One region of the Halobacillus amylolyticus genome, then DNA from elsewhere that is predicted to be linked to it. Evidence: riboswitches for the same ligand, from Rfam matches in the RefSeq annotation. Region 1 holds a riboswitch; each other region holds the start of a gene.
The links. A riboswitch is a leader RNA that binds a small molecule or an ion and turns the genes downstream of it on or off. The one in region 1 is predicted to bind S-adenosylmethionine.
Positions count from the first base shown of each region.

Region 2: another riboswitch for S-adenosylmethionine. It lies ahead of metK (methionine adenosyltransferase); the one in region 1 lies ahead of MUO15_RS07795 (hypothetical protein).
Region 3: another riboswitch for S-adenosylmethionine. It lies ahead of MUO15_RS04615 (phosphoadenylyl-sulfate reductase); the one in region 1 lies ahead of MUO15_RS07795 (hypothetical protein).
Region 4: another riboswitch for S-adenosylmethionine. It lies ahead of MUO15_RS09160 (sodium:solute symporter family protein); the one in region 1 lies ahead of MUO15_RS07795 (hypothetical protein).

Region 1 is NZ_CP095075.1:1,476,580-1,483,896, reverse strand. Features, by position in the region: gene MUO15_RS07805 (argininosuccinate synthase) at 1-635, shown strand, start outside; gene argH (argininosuccinate lyase) at 628-2,001, shown strand; SAM riboswitch class I at 2,091-2,197, shown strand; gene MUO15_RS07795 (hypothetical protein) at 2,548-2,835, shown strand; gene MUO15_RS07790 (DinB family protein) at 2,851-3,336, shown strand; partial or broken gene MUO15_RS07785 (M14 family metallopeptidase) at 3,353-4,539, opposite strand; partial or broken gene MUO15_RS07780 (DEAD/DEAH box helicase) at 4,678-5,858, shown strand; gene MUO15_RS07775 (class I SAM-dependent DNA methyltransferase) at 6,076-6,717, shown strand; gene MUO15_RS07770 (S-ribosylhomocysteine lyase) at 6,721-7,179, shown strand; gene MUO15_RS07765 (PLP-dependent cysteine synthase family protein) at 7,201-7,317, shown strand, end outside.
Region 2 is NZ_CP095075.1:4,025,507-4,032,823, forward strand. Features, by position in the region: partial or broken gene pckA (phosphoenolpyruvate carboxykinase (ATP)) at 6-1,597, opposite strand; SAM riboswitch class I at 2,034-2,148, shown strand; gene metK (methionine adenosyltransferase) at 2,384-3,580, shown strand; gene MUO15_RS20275 (gamma carbonic anhydrase) at 3,672-4,187, opposite strand; gene MUO15_RS20280 (alpha/beta hydrolase) at 4,258-5,028, shown strand; gene MUO15_RS20285 (tetraprenyl-beta-curcumene synthase family protein) at 5,078-6,118, shown strand; gene MUO15_RS20290 (tRNA 5-(aminomethyl)-2-thiouridylate-methyltransferase MnmM) at 6,129-6,701, opposite strand; gene MUO15_RS20295 (WD40 repeat domain-containing protein) at 6,820-7,317, shown strand, end outside.
Region 3 is NZ_CP095075.1:876,892-884,208, forward strand. Features, by position in the region: gene MUO15_RS04600 (uroporphyrinogen-III synthase) at 1-445, opposite strand, end outside; gene MUO15_RS04605 (sirohydrochlorin chelatase) at 535-1,287, opposite strand; gene cobA (uroporphyrinogen-III C-methyltransferase) at 1,306-2,082, opposite strand; gene MUO15_RS04615 (phosphoadenylyl-sulfate reductase) at 2,149-2,880, opposite strand; SAM riboswitch class I at 2,990-3,108, opposite strand; gene MUO15_RS04620 (DinB family protein) at 3,267-3,737, opposite strand; gene MUO15_RS04625 (GNAT family N-acetyltransferase) at 3,927-4,472, opposite strand; gene MUO15_RS04630 (GNAT family N-acetyltransferase) at 4,592-5,095, opposite strand; gene MUO15_RS04635 (GNAT family N-acetyltransferase) at 5,235-5,738, opposite strand; partial or broken gene MUO15_RS04640 (AraC family transcriptional regulator) at 6,201-7,051, opposite strand.
Region 4 is NZ_CP095075.1:1,743,098-1,750,414, forward strand. Features, by position in the region: gene MUO15_RS09140 (HAD family hydrolase) at 31-648, opposite strand; partial or broken gene MUO15_RS09145 (phosphotransferase) at 861-1,651, opposite strand; gene MUO15_RS09150 (GIY-YIG nuclease family protein) at 2,175-2,894, opposite strand; partial or broken gene MUO15_RS09155 (malonate-semialdehyde dehydrogenase) at 3,282-3,431, opposite strand; gene MUO15_RS09160 (sodium:solute symporter family protein) at 3,546-5,048, opposite strand; SAM riboswitch class I at 5,281-5,388, opposite strand; SAM riboswitch class I at 5,601-5,704, shown strand; gene MUO15_RS09165 (LLM class flavin-dependent oxidoreductase) at 5,813-7,195, shown strand.

The DNA.
Region 1 (7,317 bases):
ATGCTTGGACGAATCCGATTGAAAAAACACCTGACACTCCGGATATCATAGATATCGAGTTTAGTAGTGGGATTCCTGTTGCCTTAAATGGCGAGCAAATGGATATTGTTCCTTTGATTGAGAAATTGAATGATTTAGGCGGCATGCATGGGGTTGGACGTATTGACCATACTGAAAATCGTCTCGTCGGGATTAAATCAAGAGAAGTGTACGAAAACCCGGGGGCGATGATTTTGATCAATGCCCATAAAGAACTTGAGTTTTTGACATTGACGAGAGAAGTATCCCAGTACAAAGCAACGATTGATCAGCAAATGTCAAAATTGATTTATGACGGTCTATGGTATTCCCCACTCCAACCGGCCTTGCAAGCTTTTGTTGAGGAAACACAGCAGGTGGTGACAGGTACGGTTAAGGTGAAGCTGTTCAAGGGACATCATCAGGTGATCGGGAAAAAATCTCCAGTGAGCCTTTATAATGAGAAGCTTTCCACGTATACGAAAGGAGATGCCTTTGACCATGATGCCGCGGTCGGATTTATTAAATTATGGGGACTGCCGACGAAAGTGCATGCTGATGTGCATAAAGCAGGGGCGAAGAAGGCTGATGAGCAGCCGGTGAGTGTGCATGAGTAAACTTTGGGGCGGACGATTTACTAAACCAACCAATAAGCTGGTCGAAGAGTACACCTCTTCGATCGGTTTTGATGACAGGCTGGCTCTACAGGACATAAAAGGCAGTCTTGCGCATGTCGATATGCTTGGAAAGTGTGGGATCATTTCTCAGGAGGAAGCTGCACAAATCATAGAAGGATTAAACATTATCCAAAAGAAAGTTGAGAACGAAGAAGTGACGTTTTCTGTTGAACATGAAGACATTCATATGAATATTGAAAAACTGTTGATCGATGAGATTGGTCCTGTTGGCGGCAAGCTCCATACAGGGAGAAGCCGGAATGACCAGGTAGCGACTGATATGCACTTATATTTGAAGGAAAAAACCACTTATCTCATTCAGCTTGTTGAAGCGGTGCAAGAGGCGCTTGTCAGCCAGGCGGAATCTCATGTCGAAACGATCATTCCTGGTTATACACACTTGCAGCGAGCACAGCCGGTTTCGTTTGCCCATCATTTGCTTGCCTATTTTTGGATGTTTGAGCGCGATAAGGAGCGTCTTAAGGACAGTGTGAAACGGATTGATTGGTCGCCGCTTGGTGCGGCGGCACTTGCTGGTACGCCTTACCCTGTCGATAGAAAGATGACGGCGGAGACGCTCGGATTTGATAACGTTTATCCAAACTCATTGGACGCCGTCAGCGATCGGGATTTCATCCTGGAATTTTTGTCGATCTCATCCATTTTAATTACACATATTTCAAGACTGTCGGATGAATTGATTCTTTGGAGCAGTCAGGAATTTGATTTCATTGAGCTTGATGATGCGTTTTGTACGGGTTCGAGCATTATGCCGCAGAAGAAGAATCCGGATGTGCCTGAGCTGCTGCGTGGCAAGACAGGAAGGATTTACGGTAATCTGATGGGGCTGCTCACGCTTCTGAAGGGTCTTCCGCTTGCCTATAATAAGGATATGCAGGAGGACAAGGAAGGGATGTTCGATACGGTGGAGACGCTTGATGGGGCGCTTTCCTTGCTTGCTCCGATGCTTGCTTCAATGGAAGTGAAGGGGGCGAATATGCGTCAGGCGGTGAACGAGGATTATTCGAATGCAACCGATATTGCAGATTATTTGGCCGTAAAAGGGTTGCCGTTTCGCCAGGCTCATGAGGTGATCGGTAAGATTGTGCTTTATGCAATTGAAAAGAATAAATATTTGCTTGATTTGACGCTTGATGAGTATAAGGAATTTTCTGAGCTGTTTGAAAAGGACATCTTTGCAAAACTAGCTCCCGAACAGGTTGTGGCTGCCCGGAAAAGTGAAGGTGGCACAGGATTTGAACAGGTGGCACAACAGCTTGAGTTGGCAAAGCAGCACATTAAATAATGTAATTTAACTTTGTCAATATTCTGAATACTATTGACTTTAGTATGGTTTATTTGTAACATGACAAGTAACTTAATAACGTTTACTTACTCTTATCTAGAGCAGGCTGAGGGATTTGGCCCTTTGACGCCCGGCAACCGGTCTATCGACACGGTGCTACTTCCAACGGACATAGTTTGTGTTCGGAAGATGAGAGGTCGAAGTACAACCTTCACCCTCTTTCATTTTGAAAGGGGCTTTTTATTATTCAAGAAGCGGGTGATATGGGATGAATAAGGACGAGTGGCTAAAGCGGTCTAAGGAACCGAAAGTAACTCATCGAGACGTACGATTAGGATTACACAATCCCCATGGAGGATGCGGTAATTAAAGTGCTAGCCAATAGCATTGGAAGCATCACGGTTAAGGCCAACTGTCACTTCTTAAAACATCTCGTCATACCATACCTGTGTGTTAGTCATGTTTTATGAGGATAAACGGCAGTATGTTTGAGATGGGTGAAAAAGGGCTATTATAACAGTAAAAACGATGAAAGGATATGACGATATGACTAAACACGTAGAGGCCTATTTTAAGACGGAGAATGATGCTGAAAGTGCTAAAGCTTCCTTGCAAAAGATTGAAATTGAGAACGAGCTTGTTGAACCAATCCCAGATGATTCATCGCTGTTGGCTCGATTAGTTCCATTAAGCAATTTCAAAAATCCTGGCTCAGATCGCCATTTGACCCATCTACTACAATTTGATGTGAAGGAAGAGGGGTACAAAAGTGCCTTAAGCATTATTGAGGAGCATGACGGACATATGGATCAGTCTGAAGTGGAAAGTAACTAGAGTAGGAGTGGCGTTATGAATGGTCAAGGTTTTTCAAAAAAACAGCAGGTCATTGGACATTTCGAAGATTCGATTGATTGGGTACAATCCTTAAGTCAACTGCCGGAGGAATCATGGAGGCTGCCAATTGAACAAGGTAAATGGAGCGTAGCGGAAGTTGTACGCCATCTTGTGCTATGGGATGAATTTATTATAAATAAACGTTTGCCGTACCTGTTCACCTCACAGGATATGCCAGTGCCGCCTGATGTTGAAGTAATGAATGAGAAAGCAGCTATTCAAGCACGCAATGACAGTAAGGAAGAAACGGTTGATTTATTCGAGCAAACGAGACGTGAGCTTGTGAATCGATTAAATGATATTGAGGATATTCGCTACGAAGAGGCGATATCTTTGCAATCCAGTAAAGTAAGTTTATATGAATACTTGGAAGGGATTATGCAGCATGACGTGCATCACTTTGAGCAAATTAAACAAGTTCTCAATGATAAAGATGCCTGAGGAGCAGGCATCTTATCTACATATAAATGCTCGCTAAAAATATCCCCAGTGTTTCTTGATAAATTTCTTCAAATTGGCTTAGCGGGAGGGGGTTAACGCCGCTTCCCAATTCAACTGTATAACCTGGACACTGCCATACTTTAATAAACCAATCCTTGTATCCAGCATAGCTATCAATAAACTGGATGGGTTCATAACCACTTACTCTTTCAAACTCATTCACAATCACTTCAGCCCTTTGTGGGGCAAGCCCTTCATATCCCCAATAAATGACTTCCCCTTGCGTATGAAAAGCCAACAATTTATCAAAGGAACGAGTTCCGGCTAATTCTGCCATTGTAATACTCTCCGGTTCCGTTAACGGCTGATAACCTGGAAAGTCGCGGGGGCTGGTTCCGTTGGTTTGCGGGCAGCTTCTACCTCCCACATGGCAGGATATTGGTTATTTAAGTCAACTCCACGTATATTAGCTTTCCATCCACTAAAATCGGAACTGCCATTGTTAATTTGTAGAGCGAGCTCTCCGAATTCACCTTCAGGAGGCCCGTTTAGTACGAGGTTAACGCCATCGGGATCAACCATCGGAACAATAGATAAGGTGATCTGATCATAAAAAGGATTCATCAGCCTTCCACGAATGGTTTCTCTATTCGTTAGTGATAGTAAATATGTGTTTAAAAATTCCATAATGATGGCTGTCGTTATCCATTCGTTAGCATGAAAGGAGCCGTTCCAGTGAACCACCCTTGGTCCTCGCCCAATTTGTAACTCCACTAAGTCTTTCCCCATAACGCTATTTCCGATCGCTTCTCTCCTAATAAAAGGATACAGCTCATAAAGCTGGTTTAAATGATTCGTTAAAACCTGGAAGTCATAATTCTGATTGCCATTCACAACAGGTGTGGTCACTCGCTTGGGAATTTGTATCGTTTGTCCCACTTGTAGTGAGGTTGGATTGACAGTTGGATTCAATAGAAGCAGATTGTCTAAAGAAATTTGATGAGCTGTAGCAATTTTATAAAACGTGTCTTCTGGCCGTATTTGGTAGATGGAGGAACGGTATCCAGGTATTCTTACAGTCTGGCCTACATTTAAATTAGTAGGAATAACAGAAGGATTAGAATCAATAATTAAGGATAAAGGAACATTAAATGTATTGGCATAGTACCAAAGTGTATCTCCTTGTCTTACTTGAATATCCATTTATGGCCCCCTAACATTGTTGTTCCCTATATTATATGGGTTTTGAAACGAGTACATGAGGTTATTTTTACAAAAGCATTCACAGCTTAAAGATTTCAGTTAGAATAGAAGGAGGAAATGAGGAAAGAAGTGAATGAGATGAAAACATTTAAAGATATTGAGATAGAAGGCGCATTAGTTGAAAGGCTTAGAATCCATGGAGTAACGGCCCCCACCCCCATTCAGGAAAAAACAATTCCGAGGCTTCTGGATGGGAAGGATGTTATTGCAAAGGCACAGACTGGAACAGGGAAGACGCTTGCCTTTCTACTGCCAATTTTACAAAAAATAGATGTCGGGAGATCTGAAGTTCAGGGGTTGATTGTTACCCCAACGAGGGAGCTTGCCCTGCAAATAACAAGTGAAGCGGAAAAGCTGCTCCCTAAGGATGTGAATGTGCTGGCCGTCTATGGTGGACAAGATGTCGCCAAGCAGGCACATAAATTAAATGGACGAGCTCACCTGGTTGTGGCTACGCCTGGGCGCCTTCTTGATCACTTACGCAGGGAGACGTTAAACTTGGGCGCTGTTGAACATGTCGTGTTGGATGAGGCAGATCAAATGCTTGAAGCCGGCTTCCTCCCTGATGTGGCCGCTATTTTACAGCAAACACCTGCAAACCGGCAAACGAGCGCCTTTTCTGCTACGATTTCACAGCAGGTTAACTCCCTAGCGAAAAAATATTTAACAAATCCGGAGCGCGTAACGGTTAAATCAGAGACAGTTACCTTGTCAGAGATTAAGCAGCTTGTCTATGAAACAACGGACCGGGCTAAACAAGATGCTTTACTAAAGATTATGGGTGAACACCGCCCTTTCTAGCCTTGATTTTTTGCCGGACAAAAAGGAGGGCTAGAAAGCTGAATGAAGCCTTGCTCAGTCGAGGATTCGAAGCTGATGAGCTTCACGGGGACCTGTCTCAAGCGAAACGAGAGAAAGTGATGAAGCGTTTCCGTGATGCGAAAATTCAATATTTGGTTGCGACAGACGTAGCAGCAAGGGGGCTGGATGTCGAAGGGATTACCCATGTTTTTAACTATGATGTGCCGCAAGATGCCGAGAGTTATATCCACCGAATTGGCAGAACAGGCCGAGCCGGCGGAAAAGGACTCGCTATTACCTTTATCGCGCCTAAAGATCGACAAGCACTAAAAGTTATAGAAAAAGGTATTGGGGAGAAGCTCCACAGAAGAACATTAGACGCTCTATCTCCTCGGAAAGAAACAGAACGGTTTGGTTCGGAAAAACAGCAACGCTCGTCTAAACGAAGAAAAAGATAAAAAGAGTGCAGCCTGCTCAGAGACAGGCTGCACTCTTTTTATGGAAAAATGGGGTTAGGGGACAATCGATACGGCTTAGAGAGCAATTGCCTTTGTGTCTTTCCTCTAAAACTTTTCAAAAAACAATAACATTGAGTCAGTCCGTTAAATATGATAAATTAAATATATAATTCCGAGTATATAGATAGGAATTATCATTAATAAGGGGTTGAAGCTAATGGGAGTTGAATTTGTCGACCTTTTCAATCAATGGGCAAGTTCTTATGATGATACGGTATCTGGAAAAGATCCTGAATATAAAGAGGTTTTTGAGGGCTATGAGGCTATGCTCCAGGAGCTGGCTGATTTAGCGGTTTCACCAGTTTTAGAATTTGGGGTTGGAACGGCCAACTTAACGAAAAAGATGGTTGCCCAAAATAAAGTGGTTGCGGGAGTTGAGCCATCTGAAGAAATGCGTCGGATTGCAAACGTGAAGTGCCCGGAAGCGGCTGTGTATGAAGGGGACTTTATTAATTTTCCTTCCTTACAGTTGCCAATCAAATCAATCGTTAGTTCTTTCGCGTTTCATCATTTAAACGAAGGTGAGAAACGATTAGCAATACAATCGTATTATGATAAACTTGAAGAAGGTGGGAAGATTATCTTCATCGATACACTTTTTAAGGATGAAGCCCACAAACTGTCATTAGTAAAGGATGCTGAGGAAAAAGGTTATCTTAACTTGGCACAAGATTTACAGGAAGAATATTATGCCTATCTCAATGACCTTGAACAAATGTTTCTCAAAGCAGGTTTTGAGGTATCCTTTAAACAGAAGAACAAATTCGCTTGGTTAATACAAGCTAAAAAAGGAGAATAGTTTATGCCTAAGATGAATGTAGAAAGCTTTAACCTTGACCATACGAAAGTGAAAGCACCATATGTACGCCTAGTCGGTGTGACCGAAGGAGACCATGGGGATAAAATTTATAAATACGACATTCGTGTAAAACAGCCCAATAAAGAGTACATGGATATGCCTGCTTTGCACTCTTTAGAGCACCTGATGGCAGAGAAGAGTCGTGACCATCACAGCCGAATTATCGATATTGGACCAATGGGATGCCAAACAGGCTTTTATCTAGCAGTCCTCAATGATGACAGTTATGAAAATGTCCTTCAGCTGTTGGAAAATACATTGAAAGATGTGCTTGAAGCAGATGAAGTTCCGGCATGTAATGAGGTGCAGTGTGGATTCGCGGCTAGTCACAGCCTAGAAGGTGCAAAAGGACTTGCGAAAGACTTGCTGGATAGACGCGATGAATGGGATCAAGTCTTTTAAATTCGGAGGGTGAGGTAACCTATGGCTTACGTCAAAAACGTACAATCATTAATTGGCAATACCCCAATGATTGAGCTGACCCACTCATCGATACCGAATCAGGCACGTATTTTTGCTAAGCTTGAATTCATGAACCCA
Region 2 (7,317 bases), 1.6 Mb from region 1:
AAACATTAGTTATTTCTGCCAGAGGCAGGTCCAGCCTCTTTAATAGCCGTACTGGCATGTGTAAATTGCTTAAAATTTTCGTGGAACTTCGCTGCTAATTCCTGTGCTTTCTTGTCATAAGCATTAGGGTCGTTCCACGTTTTTCTTGGTATGAGAACATCGTCTGGAACACCAGGGCAATGGAGTGGGATTTGTAAACCAAATACTCCATCTGTATATGTCTCCACAGAATTAAGTTCCCCCTCTAGTGCTGCATGAACCATGGAACGAGTGTAAGAAAGTTTCATTCTCTGTCCTTCACCGTAAGCTCCACCGGTCCAACCTGTATTGACTAAATAAACATTTGTATCAAATTGATCGATTTTCTCTCCCAGCATTTCTGCATATACTGAGGGTGCTAATGGTAGGAATGGTGAGCCGAAACAGGCTGAGAAAGTAGCTTGTGGGGAAGTAACCCCGCGCTCGGTGCCAGCAAGTTTACTTGTATATCCACTTAAGAAGTGATACATGGCTTGTTCTTTTGTCAATTTGCTTATTGGAGGCAGGACCCCAGTAGCATCAGCAGTAAGGAAAACAATCGCATTTGGATGTCCGGCAATGCTTGGTTCAACTGTGTTACTAATATGATGCAGCGGGTAGGCAGCCCGAGTATTTTCAGTCAAGCTAGTATTGTCGTAATCAGGTTTTTGTGAATCTGGATCGAGCACAACATTTTCTAAAACGGAGCCAAAATGAATCGCATCAAATATTTGTGGTTCCTTTTCGGGTGATAAGTTAATGCATTTAGCGTAGCAGCCACCTTCAATATTTGCGACACCATTATGTGACCAGCCGTGTTCGTCATCGCCGATAAGACGTCGCGCAGGGTCTGCTGATAAGGTTGTTTTTCCTGTGCCAGATAAACCAAAAAACAGCGCTACATCACCTTCTTGGCCAATATTCGCTGAACAGTGCATAGGCAGAATATCTTTCTTAGGAAGCAAGTAATTCATGACTGAGAAAATTGACTTCTTAATTTCCCCAGCATATTCTGTTCCGCCAATCAGTACGATTCTATGCTTGAAGGAAATCATGATAAACGCTTCTGAATTCGTTCCATCTTGATTGGGATCTGCTTTAAAAGTAGGTGCAGAAACGACTGTGAATTCAGCCTCATGGTTTGAAAGCTCCTGTTCATCAGGACGAACGAACATTTGATGGGCAAATAGATTATGCCAGGCGAATTCGTTAATCACTTGGATAGGGAGTCGATATTTTTCATCTGCCCGGCATAGCCTTTAAATATATATAGTTCATTCCGTGTTTCTAAATACTTTAATACTTTGTGGTACAAACGGATAAATGTTTGCTCATTGATGGGCTGGTTAGTGCTCCCCCACTGTATATCTGATTCAGATACATGATCTTTCACAATAAATTTGTCCTTAGGAGACCGACCAGTATAGGTGCCCGTTGTAGCTAGAACAGCCCCACGATCGGTTAACGTTCCTTCTTTGCGAGAGAGTATTTTTTCAACAAGTTGTGGTACTGACAAATGGTGGACGTGCTCTTGTGCTAACAGTTGATTTAGTTCTGACATTTGGTTAATGGCACTCATATGTGTCTACCCGCCTTTACTCTGAAATTAATAAAAAGCATCAGGTGCTTTAATTTGATTATTAGTATAGCACATTCAATTTAATAAACCATACTAATCCTGAAAATGCTTTCATTTTATTTTATAAAACTACTTCAGTATATATAGTCGCCACATTCGACACTCGCGACATAAGCAGAGCACTTCTGTGAAGGAAAACCACTTCACTGCAGTGCTCTGCTTGGCCCCGCAGGACGCGGGCCAGTTCGACGTTGAAACAGGACGTTTCGTTTTAGCCGAACTTCCTCTTTCCCCGATCTTAGCCGAACTTCCACTAGTTCAGGTCTAAGCGCCCCTTTCCGCTTTTCTACTGTCTAGCTTCGACGCTTTTCTTAAAACATAGTAAACTAATTGACATTAAATGTTGTTTTCGGTACGATTATTTCGAACGGATACTCTCTTATCCAGAGTCGGTGGAGGGACAGGCCCTGCGAAACCCGGCAACCGTCAGATCACTTTGACATGGTGCTAACCTGGAGCAAGGCAATTTGGTATGCCTTGGACGATAAGAGCGAAAGGAAGCAGCCCCTTTCCTCTTTATTAAGTAGGAAGGGTTTTTTCTTTTTATTGGGAAATGGTCCAACACAATTTTAAAGTTAGTACATATTTATATGTACACATAAGGTGAATTGTGCGATGGATAGAAGATCGACGTTAATGAAATCATAGAAACATAGCGATTTCTACTCATACTGGTAAAGAGTTCCGTATAATTTTTGTACTTAACAGAAGGAGGAGTTTTAGAGAATGACTGCCAATCGCCGGTTATTCACATCAGAATCTGTAACAGAGGGTCATCCTGACAAAATCTGTGATCAGATTTCCGATGCTATTTTAGACGAAATTTTAAAAAATGACCCCAATGCACGTGTAGCGTGTGAAACGACAGTTACGACTGGACTAGTACTTGTCTCAGGAGAAATCAGTACAAATACGTATGTAGATATTCCTGCAATCGTTCGTCAAACTATTAAGGATATTGGATATACGAGAGCAAAATACGGATTTGATGCTGATACGTGTGCTGTTTTAACAGCCATTGATGAACAATCTCCTGACATTGCTGGCGGAGTAGATGTCGCACTTGAGTCTAGAGAAGGTCAAATGAGTGATGAAGAAATTGAATCGATCGGTGCAGGCGACCAAGGTTTAATGTTTGGTTATGCAAATAATGAAACAAAAGAACTTATGCCGCTACCGATTTCTCTTGCTCATAAATTATCGAAGCGTCTTTCTAATGTACGAAATGATGGTACACTCTCCTATCTGCGTCCTGACGGTAAAACACAAGTAACTATTGAATATGACGATCAGGATCAACCTGTTCGTGTCGATACCATTGTGATCTCAACACAACATGCTGAGGAGATCACACTTGAGCAGATTCAAAAGGACTTAAAAGAAAATGTTATTCAGCCTGTTGTGCCAGCACATCTTATTGATGAAAAAACAAAATACTTTATTAATCCTACGGGTAGATTCGTCATCGGCGGGCCACAAGGGGATGCTGGTTTAACAGGTAGAAAAATTATCGTGGACACATATGGCGGGTACGCTCGTCATGGAGGTGGCGCATTTAGTGGTAAAGATGCAACAAAGGTTGACCGCTCTGGTGCTTATGCAGCCCGTTATGTTGCGAAAAATATCGTAGCTGCAGGCTTAGCTAATTCCTGCGAGGTTCAGGTAGCTTATGCAATTGGTGTAGCACAGCCTGTATCGATTTCCATTGATACACATGGATCTGGCAAGGTTTCAGAGGAGAAGCTTGTTGCGGCCGTTAGAGAGTTGTTTGATCTTCGTCCTGCCGGCATAATAAAAATGCTTGATCTTCGCCGGCCAATCTATCGACAAACAGCTGCTTTCGGTCATTTTGGACGTACGGATGTTGAGTTCCCTTGGGAAAAAACAGACCGGGCTGAAGAGTTGAAAAATCGACTTCAGTAAGAAAAAGTATAAGAAATCAAGTTTCTAGATAGGAAAGAAAACCGTTCTTTGCGATAAAGAACGGTTTTCTTTGTTTTAAAATCAAGCCCGTTTATTTAGCCTGTTGTTTTTTATAGACTTGTCCTTTCTCAATGTAGGTTGTTCGAACGCGATCCAGTTCCTTATAGTCATCTTCATTTAATTCACGTATCACTTTAGCAGGTCGTCCAAAAACTAATGTGCGAGGTGGAATCACTTTTCCGGGAGGCACAAGACTACCCGCTCCAATAAAAGCTTCTTCTCCTATTTCAGCTCCGTCTAAAATGAGAGATCCCATTCCAATAAGGGCATCTTTTTTTACATGGGCAGAGTGAAGTGTCACTTGATGCCCTACGGTTACTCCGTCTTCAATGATAAGCGGTTGATTCGGACTTTGGTGAAGCATGCTTAAATCTTGAATGTTTACCTTTTCTCCGATTCGGACGGGAGCTACGTCACCTCGTATGACTGTTTTAAACCAAACACTTGAATAGGGGCCGATCGTTACATCCCCTGTAATGACGGCGTCCTCAGCTATGTATACGGTAGAGTCAATTTGTGGCAGTCTTCCATTATATTCGCAAATCATGTTATCCCCCCTATAATATGAATATAACCAGTATAGCAAAGTGTAATTCTTTTGTGGGGGGGTTTCCTTAATGAGCTCTACACCAGCTTCCATAATTATCGTTCATGGAGCATTCGAACACATTGGTAGATATAATCATTTGATTAAGCAATTTGAAGCGGACGGATACCGCGTACTTGGTCAAAATCTGCCAGGACAGGGTGATTCAGAGGGCGTGAAAGGACATATTCGCTCCTTTGATCAGTATATAGAAACGATTGAGAAATGGCTGCAGCAAATTGATGAGGGGCCCGTTTTCCTCTTGGGACATAGCATGGGAGGCCTAGCAGTTATTCGCACGATGCAAGAATTGAAACCAAAAGTAAATGGAGTAATTTTGTCCTCGCCTGCAATGGGAATTTTAAATGGTGCTTCAAAACCAATGGAAGCCGCTTCGAAAATCTTAAATTATTTGTGGCCTTCATTAAAGGTCGACACTCAATTCAATCCGGAATACGTAACAAAAAGTGAAGCGGTTAGAATACGTGATCAACATGACCAGCTTATCTTAAAGAAAGTATCGGTTCGTTGGTATAGGGAGTTCCAAAGAGGGATCAGACAAGCTTTTTCCAAGGTTGATCAGTTTCCTGATGTTCCAATATTAGTTATGCAGGCTGGAGAAGATCTTATGATAGATGCATGGAAGACCAAGGAATGGTTTCATAAAATCGACCTTCATGAGAAAACCTATAAAGAATGGCCAGGGCTTTATCATGAGCTATTTAATGAGCCCGAATGGAAACAGGTCTATGCTTTTGCTACACAATTTATGCAACAACAGCTATCGAAACCTATGCGATAAGGAGGGCTTGCTCTTGGCTGGTAAAGTTCCCACAAACGCCTTACACTTAATGGTCCGGGTCTACAAGGATATTTTCCCTAGGGTACACGTTGAACTTAATCAATGGATTAATAAGGCGAAGGCAATTCCGAATTCAGAATTGAAAAACCAAGCTCTTGCAAGCATTGAATCTAAGACCTTTCATTGTGAAGGCGGCAGCATTTATGGGTTATTAGCTGGAGAGAGGTGGAAAGAGTCGATTCGCTTTATTGTCGCTTATCAAACGATCAGCGATTATTTAGATAATTTATGCGACCGAAGTACATCTATGGATCCCAGTGATTTCAGAATGCTCCATCAAGCCATGATTGATGCATTGACTCCTGAAAATAATATAAAAGATTATTATTATTATCGGGAGGACAAAGATGATGGCGGTTATTTGGTGGAACTTGTTCAAACCTGTCAGTCGGTTTTACGTGAAGCAGAGGACTATGCCGGTGTCTATCAATACACTCATAAACTTGGTGGTCTTTACAGTGACCTTCAAGTACATAAGCATGTTATTGAAGAAGAACGGATACCGAGGTTGAAAAGTTGGTTCAAAGACTACCAAAGACATTGGCCGAACCTAGAGTGGTTTGAATTTTCCGCCTGTTCAGGTTCTACATTAGGAATTTTTTGCTTGGTTGCTTACACTTTGAGCGGGCAGATGACGGATCAATTAGCTCAGCAAATAGGGAAAAGTTACTTTCCATTTATGCAAGGTCTGCATATCTTGCTTGACTACTACATTGATCAACAGGAAGATGAGAAGGAAGGAGACTTAAATTTCTGTTCCTACTATAATCATGGGAATCAGATGAAGCAACGGTTTGTATTTTTTGTTAAACAGACGAACCAAGAAGTTCAAAAGCTTCCCGATGCCACCTTCCATCAGATGATTCACGAGGGCCTTGTAGGGATGTATCTCGCTGATAGAAAAGTGAGCAACATTCAACATGCCAAGGACTTTGTGAAGGAATTACTAAAGGTGAGTGGAAAGAAGGCAACATTCTTTTATTTAAATACAAAAATGTACCATAAATTAAAGCCTGATAAACCATTGTAGGTTATCAGGCTTATTTCTTTTCGATAGCTATGATGAAAGGCGGTTGGTTTCTTTGATTGATAAAGCCGTACTGTAAAACATTGTGTTGACGCTGATCCAAGTTGCTTACATACTCAAGCAAGGCTGCTTTTTCTTCTTCTCCACCTGGATGGCCATAGTATACAACGAGTACGATGAGGCCGCCTTTTTGTAAGTAATGAAGAATGGTTTGAACAGATTTAAGTGTTTGATCAGCTTCTGTAATCACTGATTTATCGCTTCCCGGCAAATAGCCAAGGTTAAAAATAGCTGCCTTGAGACGCGTAAGGTGCTGATCGGGGATGTGTTGTTCTATGAATGAGTGGCTGTCTAAAACAAGTGTGGTTTGCTTATCTGCTTTGTTATCCTTAAGGCGTTGCTGCGTATTTTGTATAGCTGTCTCTTGGATATCAAATCCATACACATGGCCGGTCTTCCCAACAAGCCGGCTTAACAATAATGTATCATGACCATTTCCGCATGTACCATCTACAGCGATATCGCCATGTGTTAGTGCGTGATTCATCAGTTCGTGTGCGTACTGTAAAACGCGTTTTAAATTCATTTTTTACGCCTTCTTTCCTTTATCCGTTTCTCCCGTTAGCAAAAATTATTGTAGCATGAATAAAGGCGATATGAAATTATGTAGATAGAGATGGTTTGTATCAAAGGAGGAAAAAGTGATGGAAATTACGGAGCTAAAGAAGCACTCATCACATGTGAATAAGGTAAAGTTTGATCCTGTGGGAAACTATATTCTTTCTGCTGGATTCAACGGGGAGCTGTTTCTTTGGGAATGTGAGACGGCGGAATGTATCCAAGTTTATGAGGGACATAAGCAAACAGTAAATAGTGTCATTTGGAATGGCTCAGGAAGGGAAATTCTTTCAGCTTCAGGAGATGGGACAATCCTTAAACATGAGATCTCCTCTTCAGAGCCTGCAAATAAATGGACAGACTTGAAGTCAGGGATCAGTCATATGCACCTTACGTTCGATGAGAAGTATTTATTAACGAGTAATAAGTCCAATATGCTTCGTATACGTGAATGGCCAGAAGGGGAGTTAGTCGGCAAGTTTAAAGGTGACCGGCAACATCGTAGTGTAATCGCCACTGCCTTGACAGCTCCACATGCAGTAATTGGCGGTGTAGGACCTACCATTCTACGCTGTGCTGTGCCT
Region 3 (7,317 bases), 600 kb from region 1:
CTTGATTATAAGCTTGCAAAAAAACACGTGGCCGTTTGCCAGCTATTTGTTCGTCAGCAAATGTCCTCAAGAGATTTTCCATTGTTCCATCTTCGGACACCATACTGACTTGGACAGCATTGTTCTTGCACCAATTCAGTGTCTTCTTTCCACGGATTGCCAGATTCGTTTCGTTTAATTTTTCAATAAATGCAGGGTAAAGTCCCGCTTCTACTGACGAGTCGGCCAAGGCTTTAGCTCCTATCCCTGTCGTAAAAATTGTCCAATCAAATGTTTCGGATAGATAATCTTTTATATTCTGACAGCTAGTCTGTTCGTTTAACGTTTGTTTCCCTTGGATGGAATAAACTACTGGGTTACCGCCTTTTTTGTGGATCAAGTTGCTTAGTGGTTCAGCACTCCGATCAGCAGCCACTCCAATTTGCTTTCCATCTAAACCATTCATACCTCGTCCCCCTATCATTGGAATATCCATCTCCTCCTATGGATCACCACTTCAGCCTTAGGAGCAATGTATCATTCATATATGATTCATCATTGGCTCAAGCTGTGCTCATTTTGCAAGGCTTCATGAACTCGGTCAGTCAATGCGTCGATCATTATAGGATGGTTCCCAAGATATTGACACAGGACCACCTGTTGACTTTTCTCCTGCATCCCATTGATTTTGTCCTGCATCGACCTCATAAGCAGCCCGGTAAACCAAAGGTAGGGAATCACGAAAGTTTGTGACCACCCTTCTTTCAGCGAAGTTTGCAATCCTTCATCAAAAGAAGGTGAACAGGCCGCTAAATAGCTGACATTTACATTAGCGACGTCCATTTTCGAACATAATTTATGTGCAATTTGTTCCATCGATTCTTTGGTCTCTGAATGACGGCTGCCTCTTCCAACTAGCAAGATGTTCGCATCTGAATGGCGGACCACCTTTGTTTCCTGCACACGTTGGACTAAAATATCAATCACCCGATCCTGGATTCCGATCGTTCTTCCATAAACAAAATGGATGTGCGGATGGCGGAGCTTCGCACGATTAATCTCTTCCGGTATATCCGTATAGTAGTGACCCGCACTCAACAATAAGACGGGGATAATAGCAACCCTAGTGGCTCCTCGCTCGACGAGATTCTTAATTCCTTGAGCCATATCCGGTTCCGCCAGTTCTAAAAAACAGGTTTCCTGAAGAGGAACGTCTATACGCTCCTGGACGGATTGAATCAAGGAAACGGCTTCCTTACGCGCCTTCTCAACACGGCTACCGTGGCTTACATATAAAACTGCTTGCATGTAACCATCCCCTTCCTTTTAACCAACAATAGAAGGAACAGGCATTTCTTCCTCGTCTTTCATCTGTTCAAACCATTGCAGCTGCTCCCTCAGCTTCACGACTTCTCCTACGACTATCATCGAAGGATTCTCGAGATCCTCGACCTTCCCTACAATGTCCTCTAGTGTTCCTGTTACGGTACGTTGATGTTCCATCGTCCCCCACTCCACCAGAGCGATCGGTGTACTGGGAGCGCGGCCATGTCGAATCAGTCTCGCGCAAATTTCCGGAAGTTTTTTGACACCCATATAAATGCACAAAGTGTCCATGCTTTTCACTACATGCTCCCAATACTCTTCCTGATCATGTCCGAATTTGCTTACTCCTGATAGGAAGGCTACAGACGAACTATAGTTACGGTGTGTGACTGGAATACCAGCATAAGCAGGAGCAGCTACACCAGATGAGATCCCAGGGACGATTTCATAAGGAATATCCCTTTTTGCTAATTCTTCGGCTTCCTCTCCACCTCTACCAAAAACGAAGGGATCCCCGCCTTTTAAGCGGGTTACTGTTTTCCCTTGTAAGGCAAAGTCACAAAGAAGCCCATTAATGGTTTGTTGGTCTAAAGAATGATTATCCGGACGCTTACCGCAATAAATCAGTTCAGCTTCGTCCCTCGCTTCATCAAGTAAGTCTTTGTTAATCAATCGATCGTATAGAATGACATCCGCCTGCTGAATGGCCTTCAAGCCTTTCACTGTAATTAAATCAGGATCACCGGGTCCTGCACCGACGATATAAACTTTTTTCATAAGCCACCTCCTCCCCTTGTTGCAATGAATTTTTAAATCAGCTTACAGAAATAATCTACTTAATTTTTATGACTGGTTTCCTGAAGTGTGGAGACCGCATTCTGTTTTATTAAACCCTTGCCATCTCCCAGAACGATCGTCCCCCTGTTCAGTTACTGGCTCAGTACAAGGCATGCAACCGATACTTGGATACTTTTGATCATGTAATTCATTGTAATCCAAGCTATTTACTCGGATATAATCCCAAACGTCTTCCCATGTCCAGTAGATTAGGGGGCATACCTTAATCGACTGAAACCGTTCATCCTTATTTACAAAATCAGTGTGACTTCGACTCGGAGACTGTTCTCGCCTCAGCCCTGAAATCCAGGCTGTTGCCCCACTAAGCGCATCCTCAAGCGGCTTGATTTTTCGAATATAACAACATTGGCCTGGCTGCTTTTTCCATAATGCTGGACCATACTCGTTCGCTTGCTCATCTAAAGTCAAATCCGGTTTCTTAATATGAATGTGAAGCTGCGGGTATCTCCGCTTCACTTTTTCGATCAGTTCATAAGTTTCTGGAAAGTGAACATCTGTATCAAGAAACACAATTTCTGCATCTTTCTTCACTTTAGAAATCAAATCAATCAACACAATACCTTCCGCTCCGAAACTACAAGCATAGACGATTGATTCACCATAAGACTGATAAGCCCATTCTAATACACTGGCAGCGCCTTTTGTGTCATCCGAAGGGTGCCAGCTTTCAAATGGATCACCAGAGAAATTCTCATACGAAACGATGTTATTGCTCATATTTTCCTCCTTCTAACTAAAGCAAGCTCGTAAATTTAACATTAAAAAACCTCTCTTCTTAGCAAAAGTAAGAAGAGAGGTGTTCGATGCGAACATATAACTACCTATCTTCTTATCTTTCAAGTGCCTAATGCACCCGCTGGAATTGGCACAGTCTCTGATAAATGATCCATCAGACCCGTTGCCGAGGCTTCAAAGGGCCAGTCCCTCCACCTCTCGCGATAAGAATTAAATTGTGAAATTGTGGTATTTGATATTGGTAAATATATTATTCCCTTTTAGAAAAAATGTCAATGGTTTAAAGGAAAATTATTAATTTTTCATACTTTCTGAAAAAAGACCGTTTCATAAAGTTTTGACATAAAGACAATTATTTACATCTATTATTAATCCCAAATATCAGCTCTAGGAACACCTGCTGTTCTCAAATAGTCTAATAACTGACCAGTATGTATCGATTCATGATAGGCAATCCGTAAAAGCATGTCCCCCAAACTTCGTATGTATCCAACATTAGAGCGATCAATCTTTATATTTGAAAGGTCTTCTGCTTTGTAAGTTGATATCGTTTCTAAAAAAGCTTCACGATAAGGCTCTGCAAACTCCAATTCCTTCTGAACAGATTGTAAAGGGACATTATCAAAGGGAGATTCAAAATTGCTTAAGCTGCCTTTATTTTTAATCGCCATATGGTAATAGTGTTCGCTCTCTAATACGTGCCGAATCATCTCTAAGGAGGTCATTGCCTCTTCATCAGGTCTCCATTGTAGTACATCGGATGGAATAGAGGACCATACCTTAATACTTCGTCTTCTTACTTCAGTCAAGTTTAGCTTCACTAGTTCTATAGAATTCATTTCATCCCGTCCTTTTGTTTATCTTTTCAGTGCACTCGAATAAATTTTTGAGACCTTCTTATAAACATTGGTTTACAATTTCCTTGCCAATTCCGGAGGCTGCTCCTGTGATAATAACCTTTTTATTTTTGAGCATGTAAACATCCTTTTATTTATGTAAATTGATGGACTCGACTGTTTTATAAGGCCTCATTCCTTAAATCTTCCCATAATAATAGTATTATAGTATTTACCGTCAGAAAGAATTTTGTCTTTTTTTAATACACCTTCTATTTCAAAGCCAAGCTTTTTATACAGTTTAATGGCTTTATCGTTTGTTTCTAAAACATTCAAAGCAATTTTTTTAATGCCATTTGCGTCCGCCCAAGAAACAGACTCTTTTAAAAGATTTTCCCCAATCCTATATCCCCAAAAATCTTTTAATATGCATACCCCAAATTCTACTTTATGAGAAAATCTATTCAAATAAATTCCTTCGCATCTTGAAAACCCAACGATCCGATCATGAGCTACAGCAACTAAAAATAAGTTTCTTGAATGCTCAGTGTCCGTTTTTATAATCTGTTCAAATCCCGGTATATCTATGAACGCCTCCCCTTTTTCTCTGTCCAAATTTTCGGTCTCGCCGTCAATCTGTAATCTTAGTGCGGACAATTCTTTTGCATCTCTATCGATTGCAGATCTAACAGTATAATTTATCCCCTTAACGTAAAAATCTCGTTTGTTTATTATCATGATATACTCCATTCATAATTTAAAAATGATTCTGGCCTACCTAAATCTCTGTCGCGTTAAATATCCCGGCGAAACCCTTTCCTTAAAAATGCGCACAGCAAATGAAGCGCTTGTTTTGACTAGGACACAGAGTAAATATGTACCTCTTGCCCTGATAGCACGGTACGCTTTTCAAAGTCCATCCTAATTTTCTTAGCCACTTCTATCGATCCTACATTTCCAGGTTGAATTAAAGCAATAAGTCGCTGTTTACCGAATCGTTGAAATCCATGCTTCCTAAGAGCTTCGGCAGCCTCGCTCGCGTAACCTTGCCCCCAATATTTCCGGGATATCCAATACCCTATTTCGAGCTCTTCTACTCCATCAATCATTTGCGGAACAAGGCCAGCGTGGCCAACTGGGATATTTTCCTCCCTTCTAACCAGCACTCTTAATCCGAGATCAGACCCAACTCTGTATGTACTATAAATCCAGTCCAAAAACTGCCTTGCACCTTCTCTATTTTTTGTATGGCCATTACCGATAAACCGAACCATTTCAGGGTCTGACAACATAGAAATAAGAAACTCTAAATCTTTATCTTCGTATCGACGAAATGATAATCTTTCCGTAAATATTTTCACGATTAACCCCCTCTTATATTTAGAGATTACATTGATGAATCCTTTGAAGCGATACCCCCATGTTCTAAAAACAGAACCTAGTACGGAAGGAATGTGGCTTATAAGAAGCGTGCCCGATTGGAGAATAATCTGAAAAAGATCAAATTTTTCTTACGAGTCTTAAGGAAACATAATTTTCATCAGATGTATTAGAATAAGCCATCTTCTCTGAGTTCTTAGTAAAACCCTTAGCTTCGTAAAATGGAATCCCTTTATAATTTCCTTTTTGCACAGAGACCCATTGTTCTTTTGCGCCTTTTTCAATCTGGACTTCCGTTAAGTAACGTAGCAGTTGGGTACCTATACCTTCCCCACGACGAGTAGGGTCTAAGTACAAGACATAGATCTCGCTTTTATTAAGATCGATCCTCCCTCCACCAATAGCCCCAACTACTACACCATTATCAAGCTCTACAATATAACCGTCCCAGCCCTCGGATTCACTTAATTCACGATATATTCGCTCATGATTATAAAATCTCTTATTATTCCTTCTTATATTTTCGTCACTTCTGATACCTTTATATGTATCGAGGCACCCCTCAGAGCAAACTCTAGAAATACCTTCAACATGTTCGGTAGATGCCCTTTTTATCTCAATCATATAATTCTCCTTTTCATCTGATTATTAAACTATCTGTCTATGTGTCTGGGGTAATGTCATCTTTACATTCTTCGACTTAATTCCTCGAAATTCCTTTTCCACTTAAGAATCCGGCTCTTCGTACACAAAGAAAAAAGCGCAACCATTACTCCAGATTTGCGCCATTAGATTATCAGATCGTCGTTTTCATTAAAGTTCTAGACTGAGAAAAGCTGCTCTTTATGACAAATGGCTGCACCTAAGTGTCGCTCTCATATCATTAAATCGTTTCTAAGCTGTTTCATAATTTTATTTTCTTCAATTAATTGCCGGATACGAAGATCATTCTTGTACTTTTGAGCCGGTTCAGGGGGCGGCTTGTGTCGACAGAAATCAAAATGGTATTGAAAAAAATGAAGTTAAAACATGCATCCCCCTCCTTCATTCACAGGGAGTTTTTTCTTATGCAAACAACTTCCACCTTTACTTTACAGGGATCCAGATTTCTGAATATAAATCAGGACTGGAGGTATCTTCATCAGAATACACCTCTAATTCCGGTGTACCTGCGTGCTTATAACCACTAGAAGGAAACCATTCTGAAAAGATTTGTTTCCAAACTTTCGGCATCGCATCCGGCATCGGCCCGTGAACTTCAAATACAGCCCACTTGGATGCAGGGATTTCCAATTTCAATAACCCATCAGGCGTATCACCTTCATGTGCTGTACCTATCCAATAATCAATTGCTTCGGAGCTTTTATCGACACACACACCCAACACACCTTCGACCGGACCATTGTTCAATTTAAATAATAAATCGTTGGTTCCATCTTCATGTACGTCATCCCACATTATTGGAATCCCTACCTGATTTTGCTCATTAACCAATGAAAATTCTCGCTTAACCCCTACGACCTGGAATCCTTCAAGTTCGACAACTTTGTACTGCATTGGCTCTGCTCCTTTTAGACTTACCTGTATCACCAGGCGGTTATAAGATTTTAACTTTCCCGTGTACTTTCGTGCTTCACTTGGGGTTACACCATGTTGCCGTCGAAAAGCCTTTGAGAAAGCTTCGGGAGTGTCGTAACCATATCGTAGGCGAGATCAATGATTTTGACGTTTGTTCTATTTAACTCATGGGCAGCTAATGTTAAGCGGCGGCGTCTGAGATATTCGCCGACAGATATGTCCGTCAATATCGTAAATGTACGCTGGAAGTAAAATACTGAAAAATTCGCCTGATTGGCAATGCTTTCTATCGACATATCATCTAGTAAATGCTCTTCCATGTAGTCTATGGCCGTTTGTAACGATTCAACCCACGTCATTTCGCTCACTCCCTTATTTAGATTCTAGCAAGGCTTTACTTTTGAATCCTGTCAATCTGTGCTTTGTTTTGACAGGGTTGCAGTGGGGCGATTTCGCTTACTGTTTTTTCTTGAAGGTCTCCTATGCTGGTGATAATCAAAAAGATCCGTTTCAAAAAATCTTCATATAAGAAAAATACCACAGTATTGGCAACTGCGGTAAGCTAGAGCTTATTTACTTTTTTAAAAGGTCAACGTTCCATTTATAAAAGCTGTAATAGGTTCAT
Region 4 (7,317 bases), 270 kb from region 1:
AATGTTATAAACTATTGTTATACGATCTATCTAGAACATTTTCACAAGATCATCAAACTTCTCAAGAATATCATCATATTGACTTACTTGTCCAAATCCGTATTTTGCATATACAAATGGAATTCCAGCATATCTAGCTGCTTTTAAATCACCTTCCGTGTCTCCAACATAAACCGGTTTGGATAGGTTATTCCTTTCGATAATTAAGTTAATATTTTCTCCTTTTGAAAGTCCAGTTCTCCCCGGATTTTCAAAATCTAAAAAATATCTTTTAAGGTTATGATACTTATAAAAAGCTTCAATGTAGCCCGGTTGGCAATTGCTAACGATGTATAATTTATATTTCTGTGAAAGCTCCTTCAGAACTTCCTCCACGTTTTTATAAAGAACACCACCTTGTTTTTCCAAGTATTCATTTTCTACATCGCAGCACTCTATTATTAATTGTTTCCGAGTATTATCATCTAAGTATGGAAACAGCTTTCTACTTATATCGTCCATCTGTAACCCCATTGTCCCTTCAAGGTCTTTCCTTGTTAATTCCCTCTTTATTTGATCATTTTCCTTTATTATACTGTTCCACGCATTGAGGACTGTGTCTATAGAGTCCCAAATGGTACCATCTAGGTCAAAAATAATACTATCCATATGGATTTTTCCTCCATCTTAGTTTATTAAAAATTGACGTTCTTCCCTATGAGCAGTTTCAAAATTGTTCCACAATGCTGCCCTTTAGACGTATAAGAACAGTAAAACGGATGGTATTTAGAAGCCCTTTACTCAACTCTTTCGCCCTTATTACGGAAAAACGTTTCAAAGACTCACTTGAAGGAATCCATCCGTTAAATAAAAATCTATCCTTAAGCCCACTCTTTGCCATGTTCACGAATAAATTTAATATCGTTTTGATAATGTTCAAGATGCCCTTCATCTACCATCTTTTGAAAAGCAATGTCACCTTCACTCGCTTTTCTTGTAATTGTTTTACATAACCCTTCTAATCGTAGCAATACCATCTCCAAATAATCTTCTTCTATTCCCCACCGTAAGATTCAAAAAACAATCTAACTCTTTGTTTTATACGGTTAGCCTGCTGTAGTGATTGATAATAAACTTCCTCCCCTGTTTCAGAGAGATAAAATCTACTTAAGGGGACACAAGTATAAAGAGTATAAGCTATATCCCAAAGTCTTGGACCAGGTCCGGCAACATCAAAATCAATAATCCCTAGTGGTCTTCCATGATTAAAAATAATATTGTATCTAGCAAAGTCATTATGGCATAATACCTCCATTTTGTGTGGAGTATTATCTATCGGTTTCCAGTCATCTGATAATGGAAAATCACTCACAGCATCATGATAAAGACGGAGCATCTTCGCTATATCTTTTAAAACATCATCAGACCACATGTATTCTTTTAAAGGATCGTTACCAGCTTCTCCTTCAATAAAGGATAATATTTCTCTTCCTTTATCATCAATACCTAAAAACTTTGGTGCATAATTATAACCTTTGTTTTCCAAATGCTTTAATAGCTTATGAATTTTGGGACTATCTGACTTTAATTCTCGTCGCACAGTATTTCCAGAACGATAAACGTTAGAGACGTTTCCTCCTGTTAACACTTCCTCGTTTTCATGGTTTGACATCTATATCTCCCCCTAATATAACTTTCTATTGTTTGTGGGATTTAATTTATGAATCGAACGAGACTTACCTTGCTCATAGAAGCAATAACTATGAAAATAGCACCTAATATTGTAATAATTGAATCTTTCGCTTTGTCCATTACATTTTCATCATAGAACTTGAGGTTTATGCCTATATCCTAATTAATAAACACCGAACTGCAAAACTGATTCCAGTAAGACTTCCAATTACAGTAGCGATTGAAGCACCGAGTAATAATTTTAAGTAAGAGAATATTGGCCGTATTAAATTCGTATTTCCTTTGTTTCTTTGTTGGGCTTTCTACGGAAATCTTTCTGTAGTGGCATCTATGCTATAGATGTAATAAATTCCTTTGAACTAGCTTGCTCCCATCTATCACGTACCATAATTCTTTATTAAGCAGGGTTAATATTATTATTGACTATTTAGTATGCTTAACTTCCCTTAATCACTTACTGGCACTCCTTTATTACACTTAGTTTGATGCTTAACATCTGTACGTTAGCGCACGGCAGGATAGTCATATCGAGATTGAGTTATAAACTGTACTATTTCAAGAAACTCATCAGGATTGGTATCAAACCATTCGTTTCCAAGCGCTGTTTCAATTTTTTTATTTCTATAAGTAAGTATATTATGGATAGATTGCTCCAAAACATGTGAGTTATTTGTCTTGATAATTACTGCTATTTTTGGTTTTTCCGGTAAAGCTGTAGAAGCCTGTGTAAGCACCCTTTGTAATGGATCTCTGTCAGTTTTTCCAATTTTGCATGCCCACGTATTTTTTTCTAGATTACTAGAATTCATTTCATATGTTGGCAAATAGTATAAATAGACAGTACCACTCCCTTCTCCAAAAACAAAATCAGCATCATACTCTTCCTTAATTGCCTCACTTGTTTCCGTTTTCTGGCTGGTTAAATTATGATCAGATACTTCTACTTCACTAACTTTTAAATCATTATTAGTAATAAGCCAATAACCATAAGAAGGATTCTTAGCTAATCCTTCTTTCTTTAATTTCTCTAAGGCCTTTTTCAACATTCTTGGCTTGTCAGCTACGTTTGCCTCTTTCCCACCTCTAGCTAAATGAGCTGCTGTCACCTCATTAACAATCGTTTGTCTCATCTCCACTCTTTCGTTAAATAATTCTAAAATGAGATGCCTGCATATGTATGGTGTAAGCGGTAAGTTCTTAAATTGATATTCATAAGTTTCCAAGTACTTGACCCCCATCTTTTCTCTATATCAGCGCAATTTATTTTCAAAAATACATTTTGTTATTGAATTAATTTGCAATGCTAGCTAAACTTAAGACTTTGGTGCCCATCCCCTATACGTTTACGTATCAACACAACAGGGGGCAGGCACCTTTATTTGCTTCGTATAAATAGTCCTCTATCCCTGGTCTGTATGCTGCCCCATCTCAGATTGTTGAATTACATTTATTTTGTGGAAATTGCACAATCAATAGATTTAGGATTATGCTAAACCCTTCAATAAAGAGCCTCCAAGCAGCATTTGAAAAAGCTACTTGGAGACTGAAGTCATGATTTCGATAGCCTAAACTCCTTCAAGTACAATCCTCCTAAAATCCCTTGTCTACCATCACACCCAACGAGTCTTCATCACTTTCTTACGAGTATAAAACTCGATCCCATCCTTCCCGTTAACATGCAAGTCACCATCGAATGAATCCTTCCATCCTGAGAACGGGAAGAAAGCCATCGGAGCTGGTACACGAATGTTTACACCCAGCCATTGGAACATCCAAGCAGGAACCATCATTGGAAAATTGAATGGGGTATTTCCTAAGTGATTCTACTTTTGTTTGTGTCAAAGTAATAACCTCTTAAATGTTGAGTTAATCGTTTAAAGCACATCTTTTAAAAAGACATCCTCTTCTTCTTTTGTTACATTAGACGTCGTGACTAAGCTCGTCACGATCATCACAACAAATCCAGCAGCAGCGGCAAGGAACAAGGATATATAAATATTTTCAAAGACATTCAAACTAGTAAAAAGAACATAGAGTCCCGTACCTGAAATGAGCGAGGCTATTGCACCGTAACCATTGGATTTCCCCCATAAATAGCCCAATACAATCGGAGCAAGGAGGCCACTGATAATCGCTGAGAAACTAAACTGAATCAGGATCGCCAGCGAATCAGGTCGATCGAGCGACAGGTAAAAGGTGGCCAAACCAACAAAGATGAGCGAGCCTTTGGCTACTTTTACCGAGCGTACATCCAATTGATGTTTGGATAACTTCCCTTTCGAAAGGATCGGAGCCAGCACCTTGTACAGATCGTTTCCAATGCTTGACGTAATACTCAAATACAAGCTGTCTGTACTTGATAGAATCGCTGAAATAATCCCAACGATGATAATCGCAGCAATGATTGGTGGAAAGGCTTCTAGTACATAGACGGGAATGGCCGAGTCCGCACTACTAAGCGATGGAGCCAGCACTCTAGCTGCCAGACCACCCAACACCATTAACACGGTAATGAAGAACATGCCAAGCCCCGCTGACATCGTAAACGGCCGAAGCTGATCCTCCGTTTCCAGTGATAACACTTTATTAAGCAGGTGCGGCATGACAACAAAACTAATATGTAAAAATTGAACCGACAAAATAGCTAAGACACTGTCATAGGGTCCGTTTAGCGGAGCGATCAATTCTGGATCGATCGCTTCTAGTTTAGTAGAAAGCTCACCAAATACATTCAGTCCCCCACCTATCGTCCAAAATAATGACGCAAAGATCAGGATAGATGTGATTACCATCAAGGTTCCTTGGATACCATCCGTAACAATTTGGGCAAAGGCACCGCCAAGTCCAATATAGAGAATCGTAATGGTCACACCAATCAGAATCCCCCAGAAATAAGGAATGCCGATAACGGATTCAAAGATTGTCGCCAACCCGACATTTTGACCGACAATATAATACACGTTAAACAATACTAAAAAAGTGACGAGGACTTGCAAGGTTTTGCTGTTATATCTTCTCCCAAGCCATTCAGGAAGTGTGGAAACTCCGCCGAACTTCTTTCCATATTTCCAAAACTTCTTAGCAAATAGCAGAAGAGCGATCCAGCCAGCCCCAAAGCCACCGAGCGTATACCATAATACTGAAACTCCATGTTCATAAGCTAGACCAGGAACACCTACAAACAAATTGGCACTAGCGAAACTTGCTGCATAGCTTGCCCCTACAAGCCAAGGGCTGACATTCCCTCTTGCTGTTGCAAAACCGTTCATCGATCTACTATGCTGATTCCCCTTTTTTCCAATCCATACAACAAAGACAAAGTACAAAGCCAGAAGACTGACAAGCGTCCATAACAGTGGTCCCGAAACAATTCCCATTAGTTATTTTCCTCCTTTGACCTTGGATAGACTTTATTCCAAATAAGTAAGCCAAGCCCCCAGAACACGGCTAGGGTAATAAAATAGATTGTAAACATGTACATTTCTCCCCTCATTTTGCTAATTATGTCTAACTTTATCCAACGTTCTTTAGCCTGTTATAAAGTTCTTTTCAATGAAATATAAAAAAGCCCCTTTCAAAGAAAGAGGCTGAATTCATATATGCTCCAACCTCTTATCTTCCAGACAAATAAAGTCTGTTGGAAGTAGCACCGTTCCCCTTGTAGGGTGGTTGCCGGGCGTCGTAGGGCCAAATCCCTCAGCCAACTCTTGATAAGAGTGAAAAACTATAAAATTATTCAAATAATCTGATAAACAGCATCATAGCAAAGTTTATATTTCCATGTCAACTCTCTTTTTTCAAAATTTGGGTTTATTAATCCTAAATACACCCTGACTAATCTGCGAAGGAACAGAATTTTTTAAAAATTAACATTGACACCTTTTGGGATATGCTGTATATTTTGGATCACATAAAAATTTAATTATAATTTCTTATCACGAGAGGTGGAGGGACTGGCCCTTTGAAACCTCGGCAGCAGACTGTAGTAGTACTGTGCCAATTCCAGCAAGCTCTATGGCTTGAAAGATAAGGAGGAGTCCATACATTTGCGTTTTCAACCTCTTCTTTTTCTTTAAAGAAGAGGTTTTTTCATGTGTTTGAGGTTGGAAACACTAAAAAGGAAATCTAGGGAGGAATACAGTTGACGAAACAAATTATTTTAAATGCCTTTGAAATGAATAGCGCGATGCACAATTCTCATGGGTTGTGGAAACATCCAAGAAGTCAGCGCCACCGCCGCTATAAAGACTTAGATTACTGGATGGACTTAGCTAAACTATTAGAAAGAGGCAAATTTGATGCCGTGTTTCTCGCCGATGTACTAGGAATCTATGACGTTTATAAAAAAAGTAAAGACCCCTCGATCCGTGATGGATTGCAGGTTCCTTTAAATGATCCTGCCCTGGTTATTCCAGCGATGGCCAGCGTGACCAAGCATTTATCCTTTGCGATGACGGTCAGCACCACCTATGAAGCTCCATTCGGGAATGCTCGGCGTTTCTCCACCCTCGATCACCTGACTAAAGGACGTATCGCGTGGAACGTGGTTACCTCTTACCTGCCAAATGCCGCGCGCAACTTTGGCCTTGAGAATATGATCAAACACGACGAACGCTACGATATCGCTGATGAATATCTTGATGTGTCTTATAAGCTCTGGGAGACGAGCTGGGAAGATGATGCCGTCGTTGAAGATGTCGAAAATAACACACTGGTTGATCCGGATAAAGTTCATGAAATTAATCACGAAGGAAAATACTTTTCCGTGGAAGGGCCGCACCTGAGTGAACCATCCTTACAACGGACACCTGTCCTCTATCAAGCCGGCACATCCGAACGCGGACGCGAATTCGCCTCCAAGCACGCCGAGTGTATCTTTGTCGGCGGCCCGACACCAGAGCGAATTCACTACTATGCCGATGATATTCGTAAGCGTGCGGAAAACCACGGCCGCAATCCAGATAATATTAAAATCTTCTCCTTCCTTAGCGTGATTGTTGGCGAAACAACAGAGGAAGCGGAACAAAAGTTTGAAGAATACGCACGTCACTGGAGTGCAGATGCCGCTAAAGCACAATACGGAGCAAGCGGCTATGACATCGGCGAGTATGAAGAAATGGATCCAGATCTTCCTTTTGAATACACAAAGTCCACAGAAGGCGGCCACTATAAAGCGGCCACACTAACAAAAGACGCACCTAAGAAGCTAACCGTTGGCGAAGTGCTCAATCGCTTTGAGTCACCAGACCGTAATAGTATTATCGTTGGAAATCCGACTGAGGTTGCCGACGCAATCCAGTTTCAATTTGAAGAGTCGGGTGTGGATGGCTTTAACTTGAACCATTTAGTAACCCCTGGGGATCTGGAAGACTTTGTTGATTTGGTGATACCAGAGCTGCAAGAGCGTGGATTGTATAAGAAGGATTACCAGGAGGGTACGTTGAGAGAGAAGCTGTTTCCGCATGGGGAAAGTGGGCTGCCTGAGGATCATCCTGGGAGTCAATATAGATATTCATTAACGTGATTATCTTGATGGGCTAAAGTTGACATCTCTACTATCCCATCAGTAATACACGCAAGAAACACTAGCTGTCAATAATAAACGAATCGCGATAATACAACACAAATCAATTTTACAATTTTAAA